Regions from separate parts of the Bradyrhizobium sp. 956_D2_N1_4 genome, predicted to be linked through region 2. Evidence: predicted binding sites of a transcription regulator. Region 2 holds the regulator's gene; each other region holds the start of a gene.
The links. Region 2 encodes LexA, which represses DNA repair genes until DNA is damaged. Its sites were predicted from a motif close to TGTTCNNNNTGTGTTCNG; they were not measured.
Positions count from the first base shown of each region.

Region 1: the regulator LexA is predicted to act here: its motif matches at 2,919-2,936, upstream of AB7535_RS36265 (YifB family Mg chelatase-like AAA ATPase).
Region 3: the regulator LexA is predicted to act here: its motif matches at 3,042-3,059, upstream of ruvC (crossover junction endodeoxyribonuclease RuvC).
Region 4: the regulator LexA is predicted to act here: its motif matches at 2,558-2,575, upstream of AB7535_RS39415 (DNA recombination protein RmuC).

Region 1 is NZ_CP197237.1:7,669,795-7,674,106, forward strand. It holds gene AB7535_RS36255 (PAS domain-containing hybrid sensor histidine kinase/response regulator) at 1-619, opposite strand, end outside; gene AB7535_RS36260 (hypothetical protein) at 739-1,212, opposite strand; gene AB7535_RS36265 (YifB family Mg chelatase-like AAA ATPase) at 1,322-2,860, opposite strand; gene AB7535_RS36270 (PilZ domain-containing protein) at 3,087-3,332, shown strand; gene AB7535_RS36275 (tetratricopeptide repeat protein) at 3,412-4,185, shown strand; gene AB7535_RS36280 (AAA family ATPase) at 4,216-4,312, opposite strand, start outside.
Region 2 is NZ_CP197237.1:3,644,813-3,649,124, reverse strand. It holds gene AB7535_RS17120 (GAF domain-containing protein) at 1-114, opposite strand, end outside; gene AB7535_RS17115 (hypothetical protein) at 339-773, opposite strand; gene AB7535_RS17110 (hypothetical protein) at 966-1,241, opposite strand; gene lexA (transcriptional repressor LexA) at 1,449-2,150, opposite strand; gene AB7535_RS17100 (molybdopterin molybdotransferase MoeA) at 2,327-3,538, opposite strand; gene AB7535_RS17095 (hypothetical protein) at 3,770-3,922, opposite strand; gene AB7535_RS17090 (HAD family hydrolase) at 4,120-4,312, opposite strand, start outside.
Region 3 is NZ_CP197237.1:6,587,887-6,592,198, reverse strand. It holds gene AB7535_RS31235 (methyl-accepting chemotaxis protein) at 1-47, opposite strand, end outside; gene AB7535_RS31230 (methyl-accepting chemotaxis protein) at 156-1,904, opposite strand; gene AB7535_RS31225 (YebC/PmpR family DNA-binding transcriptional regulator) at 2,108-2,854, shown strand; gene ruvC (crossover junction endodeoxyribonuclease RuvC) at 3,090-3,617, shown strand; gene ruvA (Holliday junction branch migration protein RuvA) at 3,760-4,312, shown strand, end outside.
Region 4 is NZ_CP197237.1:8,370,074-8,374,385, forward strand. It holds gene AB7535_RS39410 (AmpG family muropeptide MFS transporter) at 1-1,243, opposite strand, end outside; gene AB7535_RS39415 (DNA recombination protein RmuC) at 1,327-2,526, opposite strand; gene def (peptide deformylase) at 2,698-3,222, shown strand; gene fmt (methionyl-tRNA formyltransferase) at 3,439-4,312, shown strand, end outside.

The DNA of each region.
Region 1 (4,312 bases), 4.0 Mb from region 2:
TCTGCAGTTCGGCGGGCTGGCCGGCATCGAGACGGACATAGCCCTCGCGCCAGGCGATCCAGCGCGCGCCGTGCGGGGTGGTGATCCTCTGGTCGTGAATGCGCGTGCCGTTGCTTTCGCGGGCGCTGTCGCCCTGCTCGAGGACGTCGAAATCGAAACGCGTGCCGACCAGCACGTTGCGCGCCTGTCCTGCGAGCGCGCAATAGGCGTCGTTGGCGAAGGTGATGCGGCCCTGGTGGTCGCGCAGCACGATCAGGTCGCCCTGCTGTTCGAACAGGCTGCGCGCGCGTTCCTCCGCCTCCTTCAGTTCCCAATTGCGGTCGATCAGCGTCTCGTTGTGGGCGGCGAGCTTACGCATCCGCTTGTTGACGAAGCGCAGCCGCATGCTGAGCGTGGCAAGGCCGAGGCAGGCGAGCGCGAACAGGAAGCTCGCGCCGACCGCAAACGTATTGGGGTCGTAGCCGGAGTTCTCGGAGCGGCTGCCGGAGACGAAGCCATAGGCGCCGCCGAAGGTTGCCGAGAAAATCATGAAGGAGCGGATCGCGAACGCGATGCGGGGATGCTGTCGCCTGAAGCGGCGCATGCGCACCTTGATCCGGAACGTCCGATCCATCGCCATCGACCCCGACTCTTGCTCCGAAACCCCGTGTCGCCAATTGCGACGATGTCTCGTCGACCTTGCGAACAGCTTGAGGCTTTGGTTCGGCCTCCAAACAGGGTTGACGAGGTGTTAACGCTTCAGAGCGAGGCGGCCTGGAGCGGAAGCGGGCGGTGGCCGCCATTGGCGCCGACGATCAGCGCCGCAGCCTCGCGCTGCGAAAACGTCTTCGAGCGCACATAGATGCGGTAATCGGCTGGCCCGTCGGTGGACAGGTAAATCACCGGGCCGCCGTCGACCGGCTCCGTGGCAATCGTGACGAGGCGCGTCGCCGGATTGGCCTGACAGGAATCCGGTTCGGAGCCGAGACCGTCGTCCACGACCGCGAAGTCCGCCGCGTCCGGATCGTCGGTGATCTGAACCCGCACCGTGGCCCGCGACAGATCGTCGGTGAAGGCGACATGGACGCCGGCCGTCCAGAACAGGGATGTCAGCTCGACTGAAGTCTCGCCCAGCGCGATGCAGGGATGCGAGACCGATCCGATCTCGCCGCGGGCGAACACCGCGGCCGCCAGCAGGGGAACAACCGAGGCCAGGATCTTGAAACGCAACATGACACTCTACTCGCCCGGCCCTGTGTGGAACTCATAGGGGAACGCGTGGGCCTTATGGTTTGCAGAGCGTAAAGGAAACTCGTTACCGCCGGGTTGATGCGCGGAAGGATCAGGCCATCTGCCGCACATCCTCCGCGAGTGCGCGGTAGGACAGCGCCTCGGCGAGATGCAGCCGGCCGATCTTGTCGGCGCCGTCGAGATCGGCGAGCGTGCGCGCCACCCGCAGGACGCGGTGATAGCCGCGCGCCGACAGCCGCATGGTCTCGGCGGCGTCGCGCAGTAATTTGGCGCCTTGCGCATCCGGCTTGGCGACGTCCTCCAACACCGAGGCCGGCGCCTCGGCATTGGTGCGAACATGCGGCAGGCCCGCATCCGCGTAACGCGCGAGCTGAATGTCGCGCGCGGCTGCCACGCGCGCGGCGACTTCCGCCGAGCCTTCCGCCGCCGGCGGCAGGATCAGATCGGCTGCGGTCACCGCGGGAACCTCGATGCGCAAATCGATGCGGTCCATCAGCGGACCGGAGATGCGCGCCTGGTAGTCGCCGGTGCAGCGATCGATGCGGCCGCGCTTGCAGGCATAGCCGGGCTCGAACGCATGGCCGCAGCGGCACGGATTCATCGCCGCGACCAGCATGAAGCGCGCAGGATAAGTCACGCGATGATTGGCACGGGAGACGGAGACCTCGCCGTTCTCCAGCGGCTGGCGCAGCGAATCCAGCACCCGCGGATCGAACTCGGGCAGCTCGTCGAGGAACAACACGCCCTGATGCGCGAGCGAGATCTCGCCGGGTTTTGCGCGGATGCCGCCGCCGGTGAGCGCGGCCATGCTCGCGGAATGATGCGGCGAGCGGAACGGCCGCCGCGCGGTCAGCGCGCCACCCTCGATCTCGCCGGCGACGGAAGCGATCATGGAGACTTCGAGCAATTCGCCCGGCGACAGCGGCGGCAGGATCGAGGGCAGGCGCGCCGCCAGCATCGACTTGCCCGCACCGGGCGCGCCGATCATGAGCAGGTGATGTCCGCCAGCGGCCGCGATCTCCAGCGCGCGCTTGGCGCTCTCCTGGCCCTTGATGTCGCGCAGGTCGAGCGGGGAGGCGGCGACCTCGTGCACGCGCGGCGTGGGCCGCGACAGCACCTGCGTGCCCTTGAAATGGTTGGCGATCTGGATCAGCGATTGCGCCGCGATGATCTGGATGTCCGGGCTCGCCCACGCCGCTTCCGAGCCGCAGGCCGCCGGACAGATCAAGCCTTCCTCGCGCACATTGGCGCCGATCGCGGCGGGAAGCACGCCGGCCACCGGCGCGATCGAGCCGTCGAGGCCGAGTTCGCCGAGAACGGTAAAACCGGTCAGCGCATCCGGCGGGATCGCGCCGATCGCGGCCATCAGCCCGAGCGCGATCGGCAGGTCGTAATGGCTGCCCTCCTTGGGCAGGTCGGCGGGCGCCAGATTGACGATGATCCGCCGCGCCGGCAGCGCCAGCCCCGAGGCAATCAGCGCCGAGCGAACGCGCTCCCGTGCCTCCGACACCGCCTTGTCGGGCAGGCCGACGATGGCGAACGCAGGGAGGCCGGGCGCGACCTGCACCTGCACGTCGACCGCGCGGGCCTCTATCCCCTCAAAGGCGACGGTAGAAACCCGCTGAACCATGCTCGAACCAGCCTGCCCTCTCGCACAATTAGGGGTAGCAGAGCCCGATCTTTCTTGCAAGAACAATACGAGAACAGTCCGAGGGCCCGGAAAACCCTAACCGGTCGTAAACATCACGCAGACACTACGCCTCGAATGCGAGCGGCTCTCATCAGCACATCCCAACGAATGTTCGCTACTCCTAGAGCTGCGGGATGGGCCGTGATCTAACGGGTGAACAATTAAAATGCTTGCAAATCGCCGCAGAAGCGAACGACGGGTGTGCACTCGGCTCGCCAAGATTCACTTTGGCGCGGGCTCGCTGCCGAGGGATTGCACGATCACGGATATCTCGGATGGCGGCGTGAAAGTGGTGGCGGAGTTTCTGGAAGTGCCGCCGCAATTCACCATCATCTTCGCGCCCGATTATTCCCGCCAATGCCGCCTGCGCTGGCGCATCGGCTGCGAATTCGGCGCCGAGTTCACCGATTGAGCCGGACGGACCGGGTTCCTTAACTGGACTTTAGCGTTAATCGGTAAGCATCGCTGATCAGTCGCCGAGTGATCAGAGTATGCCCAAGCGTTCGTCCCTTGCCTCTCCGCCGGCGAGATTCCTGCTTTCCGCGCTCGTGATGCTTGCCCTCGGCGGCTGCCAGACCACGAGTCTGGAGGACATCACCGGCGCGCTCGGCGGCAAGTCGGAAACGGCTGGCAGGGCCGATCCGAAGCCGGACATGGACGCGCTTCGCGAGCGCTATCGCGCCAAGCCTTCCGATCCCAACGTCGCGCTCGAATATGGCATGGCGCTGCGCGAGACCGGCCAGCGCGCCCAGGCCGTTGCGGTGATGGAGCAGGCCGTGCTCGCCCATCCCAGCAACAAGGCGCTGCTCGCCGGCTACGGCCGCGCGCTCGCCGACAGCGGCAATTTCCAGCAGGCCTTCGATGTGCTCAGCCGCGCGCATACGCCTGAGGATCCCGACTGGCGCATCCTGTCGGCGCAAGGCGCGGCGCTCGATCAGCTCGGCCGGAACGAAGAGGCGCAGCAATATTATTCGGCAGCGCTGAAGATCGTGCCCGAGGAGCCGCAGGTTCTGTCCAATCTCGGCCTGTCCTACATGCTCCAGAACAATCTGCCGCGGGCCGAGGAAACGCTGCGCCGCGCCTATGAGCGCAATCGCGCCGATTCCCGCGTGCGCGCCAATCTGGCGCTCGTCGTGGGACTGCAGGGAAAGCAGGCCGAGGCCGAGACCATCGTGAAGGCCGACCTGCCGCCGGATCAGGCCGCGGCAAAGGTCACGGCGCTACGGCAGTTGCTGGCGAAGAAGCAGCAGCGGGCGGACAAGTAGCCCGCCCTCGTTTCTCGTTCGCGTTGGTGCTTACGACACCTTGCGATGCGGGGCTGACCCGCGACCCGCCCTGCCCTTGAGCCTCTTCAGGAGCGGCCCGAGCAGCGAGCGCTTCGGCTTCTTCACC
Region 2 (4,312 bases):
GCTCACGTCCCTAAACGCGGACAACCCTTCGCCGTAGAGGCCGCCGCCGAATTCCAGCCGCATGCGCGTGCGGTCAGGCACCCAGAGTTCAACGACGCGAATGAAGGTCTTCATCGAACGTGCCCGCCGTCCCAAACCGCACCAAGCATCGGCCATTTGGCTGCGGAACGGACGTTCAAAATTCAGGCAGGACAGCGCAAACTTCGTGCGGTGGGAGGCGCAACGGCGTGGTCCGCCCGATGGCGTTTCGCGGGGCACGAGCAACACCATCTCGCCGGCCTCGGCCGGCGATGGCGATTTTCAATCCTGGCCCGACCTGCCGGTCGGGAATGGCGATGTCAGCCGATCGGCAGGCGGGTGATGGTTGGCCGGCTGTCGGTGATGGTCTGCGGCTTGTGCTCGCGCTCGCCGAGCGGCTGGGTCACCGGTAGCTGCAGCACGGTCGCACGCTGGCCTTCGACCAGCTGCGTCACCAGCACGGATTTGCCGTCGGGGAATTCGATCGCATCATGATGGCGATCGGGAATGTGCGGATCGATCTTGCCGAACTTGCCGACGCGCGAATTGACGGTGCGCGTCCAGATCCAGCGATTGTCGTAGCGGACGTTGTCGGCGAAGGCGAGCTCCGTTCCCGGGAGCAGGCAGACCGCGACGGTCGGATCGGCCGCGGAGGCAAAGCCGCGCGTCGAGGTGCCGCGGAAAGTTGTCGTGACGATCGTCTCGCCGACTTCGGCGGGACGCGACGCGACGGCATGCAGGCTGTAGTCACACATCGGGTGCTCCTCATGCAGGGATGGCGACCCACGTCTCTTAATCGAGGCGCAGGCCTCTATCAGAGTGGAAATACCAAACGTTCTGCCGGGTTGTAGGCAAATCTACGGCTCGCCGCCGCAGGCCGCAATCACATTAACTTTCCCGAATCCGCCAGGAACAAAGCCCGCCCCTTTGCATTCTGCAGGCGCGTGTCAGCGCCCCGCAGGCGCCGACCAGCCGGAATATTGCCAGCCCGGCCGCGACGGTTGGTCGACGGCGTCGAGGGCCTTGCGGACTTGCTCGCTTACGGCGGTGTCCTTGCGGACATGGGGCCGCGATTGCGCGGCCAAGGCTTGCACGGCCAAGGCTTGCACGGCCAAGGCTTGCACGGCCAAGGCTTGTACGTCCAAGGCTTGTACGTCCAAGGCTTGCGACGCTGATGCTGCGATCAGCGCCACAGCAATTGTGCTCAGAACGATCCGGCGCATGACTTCTCCTCGAACCTGAAGGCCGCGAAGCAGGGCTGCTTCGTGCGGCGTGCCGAGGATTTACCGCTGGAGGAGGGGCCGGATAATCTGCGCGAAACCAGAAAGACTATCCAGCGGAAGCGGACAATCGTCCGCTCCAATCTCGGATCGGCGCCGCCGATCGAAAGCGCGCGGGGCGCCAAATAACCGATACCGGCACGTCCGGTATCAATACTTCCGGTACAGCCCGATCAGCTTGCCCTGGATCTTCACCCGGTTGGGCGGCAGAATGCGGACCTCATAGGCCGCATTGGCGGGCTCGAGCGCGATCGAGGCGCCGCGGCGGCGGAAGCGCTTGAGCGTCGCCTCCTCGTCGTCGATCAGCGCCACCACGATATCGCCGGTATCGGCGCTCTCGTTGCGCTGGATCAGCGCCATGTCGCCGTCGAGAATGCCGGCCTCGACCATGGAATCGCCGCGCACTTCGAGCGCGTAATGTTCGCCCGAGCCGAGCATGTCAGGCGGTACGCTGATGGTGTGGCTGCGGGTCTGCAAGGCCTCGATCGGCGTACCGGCCGCGATGCGGCCCATCACGGGGACCGCGACGGGGCGCTCGCCCTCGTCCGCCGGCGGGCTCGAAGTCGTGCGGACCTTGCCGAGATTGCCTTCGATGACGCTCGGCGTGAAGCCGCGGCGGCTGCCGGCAGCGGCCTGAAGCTCGGGCAGCTTGATCACCTCGATGGCGCGGGCCCGGTTGGGCAGGCGCCGGATGAAGCCGCGCTCCTCGAGCGCAGTGATCAGGCGATGGATGCCCGATTTCGAGCGCAGGTCGAGCGCGTCCTTCATCTCATCGAAGGAGGGCGGCACGCCGCTTTCCTTCAGCCGTTCGCTGATGAACCGCAGGAGCTCGTATTGTTTGCGCGTTAACATCTCGACCAAAATCCCCCGGTTGATGTCGTTCGATTCCGAGACGCTGAATTCAGCAGTAAGCCGCTACATTCTCGAAACAAATCATGAACAGACACTATATGTTCGATACATGTTCCGCAACTGCTTAATTTACCGTGAACGCGACAAAGTTCGCGGAACGCACGCGAACGAAGCGCTCAGACGGGCAGCCGCAAGACCTCGCAAGGCGTGCCGGCTTCGGCCTTCGACGCGAATGGCGCGCGCACGAGAAGTGCCTGTGCCGCAGCGAGATTCGCAAGCAGCGAGGAATCCTGGTGATTGACCGGAAGGGCGACGAGCGTGCCGTCATCGCGGAGCTCGAGGCGTGCGCGCAGGTAATCCTCGCGCTGGTCGTTGGCGCCGACATCGCGGCCGAGCACCGCGCGTTCGCGGCGGTGATGAATCATCGAACGGCCCGAAAGCGCGCGAATCAACGGCACCATGAACAGGAAGCCGCAAACGTAGGATGACACGGGATTGCCGGGCAGGCCGATCACGCGCATCGCGCCGAGCCGCCCGTTCATCATCGGCTTGCCCGGCCGCATCGCTATCTTCCAGAACGCCATCGAGATACCTTCGTCCCTCAGCGCCTGCTGGACCAGATCGTGGTCCCCGACCGACGCGCCGCCGGTCGTGATCAGGATGTCGGCGCCGCTCTCCCGCGCGCGGCCGATGCCGGCCGTGGTGGCCTCCAGCGTATCGGCGGCAACGCCGAGGTCGATGGTATCGGCGCCCTCGCTGCGGGCGAGCGCGTGCAGGGCGTAGCCGTTGGAATAGACGATCTGGCCGTGGCCCGGCGTCGTACCCGGCATCACCAGCTCGTCGCCGGTCGCGAGGATCGCGACCTTCGGGCGTCGCCGGACTGGCAATTGCGGGTAATTCATGCCGGCGGCGAGCGCGAGGTCGCGCTCGGTGAGCCGGGCTCCCTTGCGCAGCAGCACGTCGCCTTCCGAGAAGTCGACGCCGGCGGGGCGGATGTGCCGCCCCGTTACGGCGGCTTCCTTGATCGTTATGCGCTTGCCGTCCGCGATCGTGTCCTCCTGGATCACGACCGCATCAGCGCCATCGGGAACGACACCGCCGGTGAAGATACGCACGGCCTCGCCGGCGCCGACCGATCCCGCAAACGGGCGGCCCGCCGCGACCTCGCCAATCAGGGTGAGCTGGGAGTCGATCTTCGCCGCATCGACCGCGCGCACCGCATAGCCGTCCATTGCCGACATCGCCTGCGGCGGCTGCGTGCGCCGCGCGGCGACGTCGCGCGCGAGCACGCGGTGGAAGGCTGCGTCGAGCGCGATCATCTCTTCAGGCAGCGGCTCTGCGCCCGCCAGCACCGCAGCGAGCGCGTCGGAAACCGGCATCAGGGCCACGGGTGAAAACTCCTGCTGGGCCCGTTCGGGCAAATCGGCGGCGAGAGTTCTAGCCGAGTGCAGGCGCAGAGGCAAAACAGTGGCCGCGCAGGATGATTTATCCTGCGTCATCCGCTCTGCGATGAAGGGTGAGCATCAAGTCCGCCGCGGCATGATCCAGAAGGCGAGACAGACCGGTACGAGGATGGCCATGGCGAGGACGAGAAGGACGAGAGCCACGGCCAGCATCGGTCAACTCCCCGGCGGCTTGTACGGACTGACGTCCGGCGCTGCGGGGCCCTGATCCTTGTCAGGCAGCGGGTCGGCCTGGGATTTCAGGTCGGCGGCCTTGCTGATCAGTTTTGCGGAGAGGTCAGAATCCGAGGTGGTTCTGGCGAATTTCATCAGCAGAGAGGCTTGCTTGGTAAGGTAGGTTTTGCCCAACACGACGATAAGCCCGATGTAGAATTCCCAACGGACTCATGAGTCCCGAGAGGGGCAATCGTTCCGGGAACTCCGTATAAAAATGCACAAAGGGTTTTGGTTCCTCGCCCCCAGGCAAAATAGTTCCACTCGCGGCCCGTCGGCTTGCCGGCCAGAGGTCAGATTCCGAGCGCCTTGAGGGCATTCCCGACGTCGCGGGGCGAGGTCACGTGGACCGCGGTCAGGCCGCGCGACCGCGCTCCTTCGATGTTCTCGGCAAGATCGTCGAAGAACACGATACGGTTCGCCGGCACGCCGATCGCGGCCACGACATGGTCGAAGGCCTCCACATCCGGTTTGCGCAGGCCGATG
Region 3 (4,312 bases), 2.9 Mb from region 2:
GTCCGGTTGGAGCCGGTGTCCAGGACTGCAAGTTGTGCGACGGACATGTTTTGAGAGTCCTCCAGTCAGAGCCGTTCGCCGGCTCTCCGCGGCATTCCCATTCCAATTCCAGCCTTAAAGGATGATTCGCGGCCGGCGTCTTGCCTGAGCGTGCACTACAGCTTGTAAGCCGTGCGGAATCCGCCCCAGTGCCGGCCCTGGACGCGGATCGGAACGTCGATCTCGCGCATCATCACGGTGTTGCCGTTGCCCATGTCGCGCGCATAGCTCTGGACCAGATACGAGCGCAGGTTGCGCGCGGCGGCGAGCCCCGCCGGATCGTTGAAGATCCGCCGGTTGCGGCTGTTGGCGGTGTTCCAGGCGGTGTCGCCCGGCCGCTGCGGATGCGAATAGATCTTGTTGTGCACCGGCAGGAAGCCGTTGCGGTCGACCATGGCGCAGAACGCCATGCGCGGTTCCTTGGCGAGAAAGGCTTCCTGGAACGGCGGCAGCGCGCGGTCGGCCCAGTCCAGATATTTCGTGCGGTATTGCTGCGGATTGGTGCCGGCGATCTCCGCATAATCGGTGTCGAAGAGGTCGTCGATCCTGACCTCGCCGCGTGCAACCGCCTGCTCGAAAATCCGGGTCAGCGCGGTGCCGGCTTCCATGGCGCGGGTGACGAACTCGGTGTTCTCCTCGTGGATCGACCAGAGCCTGTCTTCGATCTTCTCGCTGAGATCGGCATTGGGGCTGACGAATTGCGCGCGGGCGCCGGCCTTGGTCTGCTCGATCACGCGCAGGCGGCAGGCGCCGACGCCTTCGAGGGTGCCGTCGACGACGGCCTGCGTGGCAAGCTTCGCCGCCTCCGCGCCGCCGATCAGCACGCCGTCCATCGCGATCTCGTAGACCTGCAACACGCCCCGCGCGGTTTCGAATCTGAGATGGCAGGGCAGCCGTTCGGTCTTGCGGCGGTCGTCGTGCTCGCTCTGGCGCAGCAGCACCGCACAGCGCGATTTCAGCTTCCGTGCGAAGGTGGTGACGGCCTTGCCGGCGCTGGCGACGTTCTCGCCATGGGTCTCGGCGGCCTTGGTTGCGGCATCGATCTCGGCCGCGCTCTCACCGACCGAGATGATGAACTGCGACGCGCTGGCCGCGTTGCCGGAGACCTCGCTGGTGGTGGCATTCTGCTCGGCGACCGCGCCGTTGACGGTGTCGAACACCGGGCGGATCGCCTCGATCGCCTGCGCGATGCGATGCACGGCGTCGGCCGAGCCGGCGGCGTCGCGCTGGAGCGCGTCGATCTTCCTGGTGATCTCCTCTGTCGCGCCCTGGGTCTGCACCGCGAGCGCCTTCACTTCGGTGGCGACGACCGCAAAGCCCTTGCCGGCCGCACCCGCACGCGCCGCCTCGATGGTCGAGTTGAGCGCGAGCAGTGTCGTCTGCCGCGCGATCTGCGCGATCAGATTGACGACATTGCCGATGGCGGCGGAGGATTCGCGCAGGCGGTCGACATTGGCGCGGGCTTCCTGCGCCGCGGCGCTGGCTTCGTCGGCGAGCTTGCCGGCCTCGCGCACCTGCGCGCCGATGCCCTGCGCGGACTGGGTAAACTTGTCGGCGGCATGGGCAAAGGTGGAGGCGGTCGATTGCGCTGCATTGGTGCGGCCGGTGAGGGCGTCGGTGCGCTCGCGAATATCCGCGAGCGTTGCTGCGGTCGCCTCCGCGCCGCCGGCGACCGAATTGGCGGCCCGCTCGAGCTGGCGGATCATGGCGCCGAGCTCGAGTTCCAGCAGTTCCAGGATTTCCCTGGCGGAATCGGCCTCGGCCGAGGGGGCGGGCGCCGGATCGACCGGCGACGGCGCGGCCTGTGGGGGTGCCACGGGCGCGGACAAGTCGGGCAGACGCTTCCGAAACAATGCGAACGCCATCAGGTCACTCTTGTCGGGGAACGGGCGGTTGCTATTTTCGCAGGCCGGAATGAAATCAGGGTTAACGGTGCCTGACTCGTAGGCACGGGCCACTACGGTATTACCTTAAAGTCGTAGAGCCTCTTTCATTCCGGTGGGTTGGCGGCCTATAAGGCCGCGCTTCCCACGCTCACCTTTGGCGCACGATTCCTTACGAGACACGCATGGCCGGACATTCCCAATTCAAGAACATCATGCACCGCAAGGGGCGGCAGGATGCCCAGAAGTCGAAGCTGTTCGGCAAGCTGGCGCGGGAAATCACCGTCGCGGCCAAGCTGGGCACCCCCGATCCCAACATGAACCCGCGCCTGCGTGCGGCCATCATCGCGGCGCGCCAGGAGAACATGCCGAAGGACAATATCGAGCGCGCCGTCAAGAAGGCGCTCGGCAATGAGGGCGAGAACTATGACGAGATCCGCTACGAGGGTTACGGCCCCGGCGGCGTCGCCGTCATCGTCGAGGCGCTGACCGACAACCGCAACCGCGCCGCCTCCGACATCCGCTCCTTCTTCACCAAGTCGGGCGGCAATCTCGGCGAAACCGGCTCGGTCTCCTTCATGTTCGACCGCACCGGCATCATCGAATACGACCGCAGCGTCGCCTCCGACGACGCGGTGCTGGATGCCGCGATCGAGGCCGGCGCCGACGACGTGGTATCGAGCGAAGGCGGACACGAGATCTACGCCTCGACCGAAGGCTATCGCGACGTCGCCAAGGCGCTGGAAGCCAAGTTCGGCGAGCCGCGCAAGGCCGCCCTGATCTGGAAGCCGCAGAATACGGTCGCGGTCGACGACGAGACCGGCGAGAAGCTTTTGAAGCTGATGGACCTGCTCAACGAGCACGACGACGTCCAGCACGTCTACGCCAATTTCGAGGTGTCGGACGCGCTGTTGGCGAAGATGGGCGGCTGAGGCAGCCAGCTCCGAATTCCCCTGTCGTCGCCCGGCTTGACCGGGCGACCCAGTATTCCAGAGACGCCAGAAGGATACGGAGAAGCCGCGGCGTACTGGATACCCCGCTTTCGCGGGGTATGACCGCGTGCCTTGTGGTCGTCATCGCGGGCACCCAATCGCGACACCCCACTTCCCCTGTTACTTCCGTTCTGTTTCTGTTTCCCCCACCGCAGCCAGCCGCTATCACTGGCCCATGACTGCGCTCCCGATTCGCGGCCCCGTTCGCATCATCGGCATCGACCCCGGCCTGCGCCGCACCGGCTGGGGCGTGATCGAGGCCGAGGGCAATCGTTTGATCTACGTCGCCTGCGGCTCGGTGGAACCGCCGGACGATCTGCCGCTGGCTAGCCGGCTGCTCGCGATCCATGAGGGGCTTGCCGCCGTCCTGTCCAGTCACAAGCCGATGGAAGCCGCGGTCGAGCAGACCTTCGTGAACAAGGACGGCGTCGCGACGCTGAAGCTCGGCCAGGCCCGCGGCGTCGCCATGCTGGCGCCCGCGATGTTCGGCATTACTGTCGCCGAATACGCGCCGAACCAGGTCAAGAAGACGGTGGTCGGCGCCGGCCACGCCGACAAGCACCAGATCGCGATGATGCTGAAGATTTTGCTGCCGAAAGCCGAGCCGCCGTCAGCGGACGCCGCCGACGCGCTCGCCATCGCCATTACCCACGCCCATCATCGCCAAAGCACGGCGCTCAGGCTGAAGGTGGTGGGGATATGATCGATCGCCATGCATCGCCGGCGTCATGCCCGGGCTTGTCCCGGGCATCCACGTTCTTTCTCGCCGATGTCAAAGGCGTGCATGGCCGGGTCAAGCCCGGCCATGACGAGAGAGAAGTGCCTGCCGTAGCCGAGGTCCCGAGATGATCGGCAAGCTCAAAGGCCTGATCGATTCCTACGGCGAGGATTATGTGCTCCTCGACGTCGGCGGGGTCGGCTATCAGGTGCATTGCTCGGCCCGAACGCTGCAGCATCTGCCCTCGCCCGGCGAGGCCGCGGTGCTGTCGATCGAGACTTATGTCCGCGAGGATCAAATAAAGCTGTTCGGTTTCCGCACCGATCAGGAGCGCGAATGGTTTCGCCTGCTCCAGACCGTGCAGGGCGTCGGTGCAAAAGTCGCGCTCGCCGTGCTCGGCACGCTGGCGCCTTCCGATCTCGCCAACGCCATCGCGCTCCGCGACAAGGCCGCGGTGGCGCGTACGCCGGGCGTCGGCCCCAAGGTCGCCGAGCGCATCGTTACCGAGCTGAAGGACAAGGCGCCTGCTTTCGCCAATGTCGATCCCGCCGTCGTGCATCTCGCCGGCGCCGTCGACGACCAGCGCGCGCCGCGCCCGGTGGCAGATGCGATCTCGGCGCTGGTCAATCTCGGTTACGGCCAGCCGCAGGCGGCTGCCGCTATTGCATCCGCATCGCGCA
Region 4 (4,312 bases), 4.7 Mb from region 2:
CCGCGACATAGCCCGCACTCGCTGACAGATATGTGCGCCCGACCGCGGCGAGCGCGGTGAGCAGCGCATATTGCGTCGCCGTGTGCAGCGGATTCTGGCACAGCGCGGAGAGATAGGCGACGAAGATCACGGTGCCGATGGCGCTGGTAAAGTTCTCGCAGGTGATGGCAAAGGCCAGCGCCCATTGGCTGGTGCCGACGAAGGCCAGCCAGGAGAAGGAGAGATTGGCGAGCGCCTGCACCACGCCGCCGATCCAGAGGCTGGTCGCAAGCGAATAGCGCCGCGCGAGGAAGCCGCCGGCAAAGCCGCCGATCAGCGTTGCCGCGAGGCCGACGCCCTTCACGATCGCCGCGTAATCGTTGCGGGAAAAGCCGAGGTCGATCACGAACGGCGCGGTCATCGTGCCGGAGAAGGCATCGGTGAACTTGAACAGCACGACGAAGGCGAGCGCGGCGAGCGCATCCTTGCGCGACAGGAATTCCGAGAAGGCCCCGATCGCCGCGTGCAGCACGCGCGCGAACGCCGTCTCGGTTTGTGTCGCGGCTTCCGCCCGCACCGATTGCTCGGGCTCTGTCGCGGCCAGCGCGGTGATCGTGCCGATCAGCACCATCGCCGCCATCACCACGTAGCCCCACATCCAGGCCGACGCGCGCGGAATGCCGGTGCCCTCGAAGCCGGACACGATGAACAGCGCGCCCGCGGTCGAGACCAGCATGCCGATGCGATAGGCCGCGACATAGGAAGCCATTCCGGCGGCCTGCTCGCTCTCCGGCAGGCTCTCGACGCGGAACGCGTCGACCACGATGTCCTGCGTCGAGGACGTCGTCGCGACCAGCAGCGCGCCGAGCGCGACGTAGAACGGCGAGCGCGCGGGATCGGTGAGTGCCAGCAGCAGGATCGCGATGATCAGCAGCAATTGCGAGAACAGCAGCCAGCCGCGCCGCCGTCCGAACGCGCGGGTGAACAGCGGCACATGCAGCGCATCCACCAGCGGCGCCCACAGGAATTTCAGCGTGTAGGGCGTGCCGACCAGCGCAAACAGCCCGATGGTCTTGAGGTCGACCCCGGCCTCGCGCATCCACACCAGGAGCGTGGAGCCCGACAGCGCCAGCGGCAGCCCGGACGAGAAGCCGAGGAACAGTACGATCAGCACCCGCGGTTGCAGGTACACGGCCAGGCCGTCACGCCAGGAGGTGGGGGCCGTGTCGGGGCTGGCAGGGGAGGTCGCGTCGGGTGCGGTCATGGGGAGGTGTTAGCAGATTCTGGCTGCCACAAGTGAGGTGTCGTCGCCCGGTCAAGCCGGGCGACGACAGTGTGCCTCAAAACTCACTCCCCCGCCTGGAGCTTCCTCGGGAACAGCTCCGCGGCACCGGTTGCCACCAGATGCGGCCCCTCCGGCGCATCGGTCTTGCTGAAATCGAGCTCCTCGATTCTCCCTGCGCGCTTCTCGATCTTGTCGGCGGAGATCAGCACCTGCCGCACGTCCTCGTTCGCGTCGGCAAAATGCTTCTGGAGCTTCAGCACGCGGTCGCGCAGGCGGCCCAAATCGTCGCCGAGCTTGATCACCTCGGTGCGGATCTGGTCGGCGGCGTCGCGCATGCGCGCGTCTTTCATGATCTGCTGCATCACCTGGATCGCGAGCATCAGCAGCGAAGGCGACACCAGCACGACGCGGGCGCGATAGGCCTTCTGGATCACGTCGTCGAAACCGTCATGGATCTCGGCATAGACCGATTCCGACGGCACGAACATCAGTGCCATCTCCTGGGTCTCGCCGGCGACGAGATATTTGTCGGCGATGTCGCTGACATGCTTCATCACGTCGCCGCGCAGCCGCTGCGTGGCGATGCGCTTCTCCTCGTCGGTGCGCGCATCGTGCAGCGCGGTCATCGCCTCCAGCGGAAATTTTGCGTCGATGCAGAGCGGCCGCTGGTCGGGCAGGAACACCACGCAGTCCGGCCGCTTTCCCGTCGAGAGCGTGAACTGGAACTCGTAGGCGCCCTTCGGCAAGCCGTCCTGGACGATCGCCTCCATCCGCGCCTGGCCGAAGGCGCCGCGCGACTGCTTGTTGGCGAGCACGTCGCGCAAGGTCGTCACCTGCGTGGTGAGGTCGGTCAGGTTCTTGTGCGCGTTGTCGATGATGCCGAGCCGCTCGTGCAGGGCGCGCAGGCTCTCCATGGTGTTGCGCGTCGAGTGTTCCATCGACTGGCCGACCCGATGGGTCACCGAATCCAGCCGCTCGTTGACCGCGCGCGCCATGTCGGCCTGGCGGCCGGCCAGCGCCTGGGTCATGGCGTCGGCTCGGCCGGCAGCCTCGCTCTGGGCGTGCAGCACCTGGCTGAGGCGCTCCTCGAGCTCGTCCGCGCGGATGGCATTGGCCATGGCGAGTTCCGCGCCGCGCCGCCCGGATCGCGCGATCACGACCGCGATCACCACCAGCAGGATGACGACGAGGGCGCCGAAGCCGATCAGCGCATCGATGGTGCGGACCGGCCAGTCGCCAGCCAGGAAAATGATCTCGTTCATGGCGGCCCTTGTAGCCGATTCGACACTCTCCGCGAACGAATAGCGAACGCTTATGGTTAATAGCCCCCTAATTTTTATGGTTAACGAAACCTGAAGTTTTATGGTTAGCGGAGGGTTAACGGAGTTCCTCGCCGCATTGACCGCATCCGGCATGCGGCTTAAATCGCGGCCATGGCCCTCAGAGAAATCATCATCCTGCCCGACAAGCAGCTGCGTCTGGTCTCCAAGCCGATCGAGAAGGTCACGACGGAGATCCGCAAGCTTGCCGACGACATGTTCGAGACCATGTACGACGCGCCCGGCATCGGGCTCGCGGCGATCCAGATCGCGCAGCCCTTGCGGCTGATCACCATGGACCTCGCCAAGCCTGACCCGGACGGCGAGACAAAGCCGGAGCCGCGTGTCTTCATCAACCCTGAAATTATCGCCTCCTCCGAGGATCTGTCGGTCTACGAGGAAGGCTGCCTCTCGATCCCCGAATATTACGAGGAGGTCGAAAGGCCTGCGAAGGTGCGCGTGCGCTTCACCGATCTCGACGGCAAGGTGCACGAGGAGGACGCCGAAGGCCTCTACGCCACCTGCATTCAGCACGAGATCGACCATCTCAACGGCGTGCTGTTCGTCGACTATCTCTCAAAGCTCAAGCGCGACCGCGTGATCAAGAAGTTCGAGAAAGCCGCCAAGCGCGCGGAGTAAGTCATTTGTAAGCGCTGGTGCTGCCGCGAACTCCCGTGCGCTCCCTCCCCCCTTGCGGGGGAGGGCGGGGGAGAGGGGTAGCCCAGCAAAAGGCGCCCGTCGTTTGCGAATGCCAACAATAGGGCGCCCGCGCTAACGCCGAGAGAGCGCGTCGTGTGGCACCCCTCTCCCTAGCCCTCCCCCGCAAGGGGGGAGGGAACATACCGAGTCCTTGTCATGCCCCTCCGCCTCATCTTCATGGGCACGCCCGATTTCTCCGTGCCGACGCTGCTCGAGCTGGTCTCGCATGGCCACGAGATCGCGGCGGTCTATACGCGCGCGCCCAAGCCCGGCGGACGGCGCGGCCTGCAATTGCAGCCGACCCCGGTCGAGGAAGCCGCGCGAAAGCTCGGCGTTCCCGTGCTGACGCCGAAGTCGCTGAAGACGCCCGAAGCGCTCGACGAGTTTCGCGCCTTCGACGCCGATGCCGCCGTCGTCGTCGCCTACGGCATGATCCTGCCGCAGGCGATCCTCGATGCGCCGAAACTCGGCTGTTACAATCTGCACGCTTCGCTGCTGCCGCGCTGGCGCGGCGCCGCGCCGATCAACCGCGCGATCATGGAAGGCGATGCCGAGAGCGGCGTCATGGTGATGAAGATGGATGTCGGTCTCGACACCGGTGACGTCGCCATGGCCGAGCGCATGGCGATTCCCGACAACATGACCGCGGTCGATCTGCATGACCGCCTCTCCCGGCTCGGTGCCGATCTGATGGTGCGCGCGATGGCCGCGCTCGCCCGCGGCGGGCTCCAGCTCAAGAAGCAGAGCGCGGATGGCGTCACCTACGCCGCCAAGATCGACAAGGCCGAAGCGCGGATCGAATGGACCAAGCCGGCGCACGCCGTGCTGCGCCACATCCACGGCCTGTCGCCGTTTCCCGGCGCCTGGGCCGAGCTTGAGAATGCGCGCGTAAAAATCCTGCGCTGCGAGTTGGCGAAGGGCTCCGGTGCACCCGGCGAGGTGCTCGACGACCAGCTCACGATTGCCTGCGGCGAGGGCGCGATCCGCATCCTCGAGCTCCAGCGCGAGGGCAAGGCGCGGATGCAGGCCA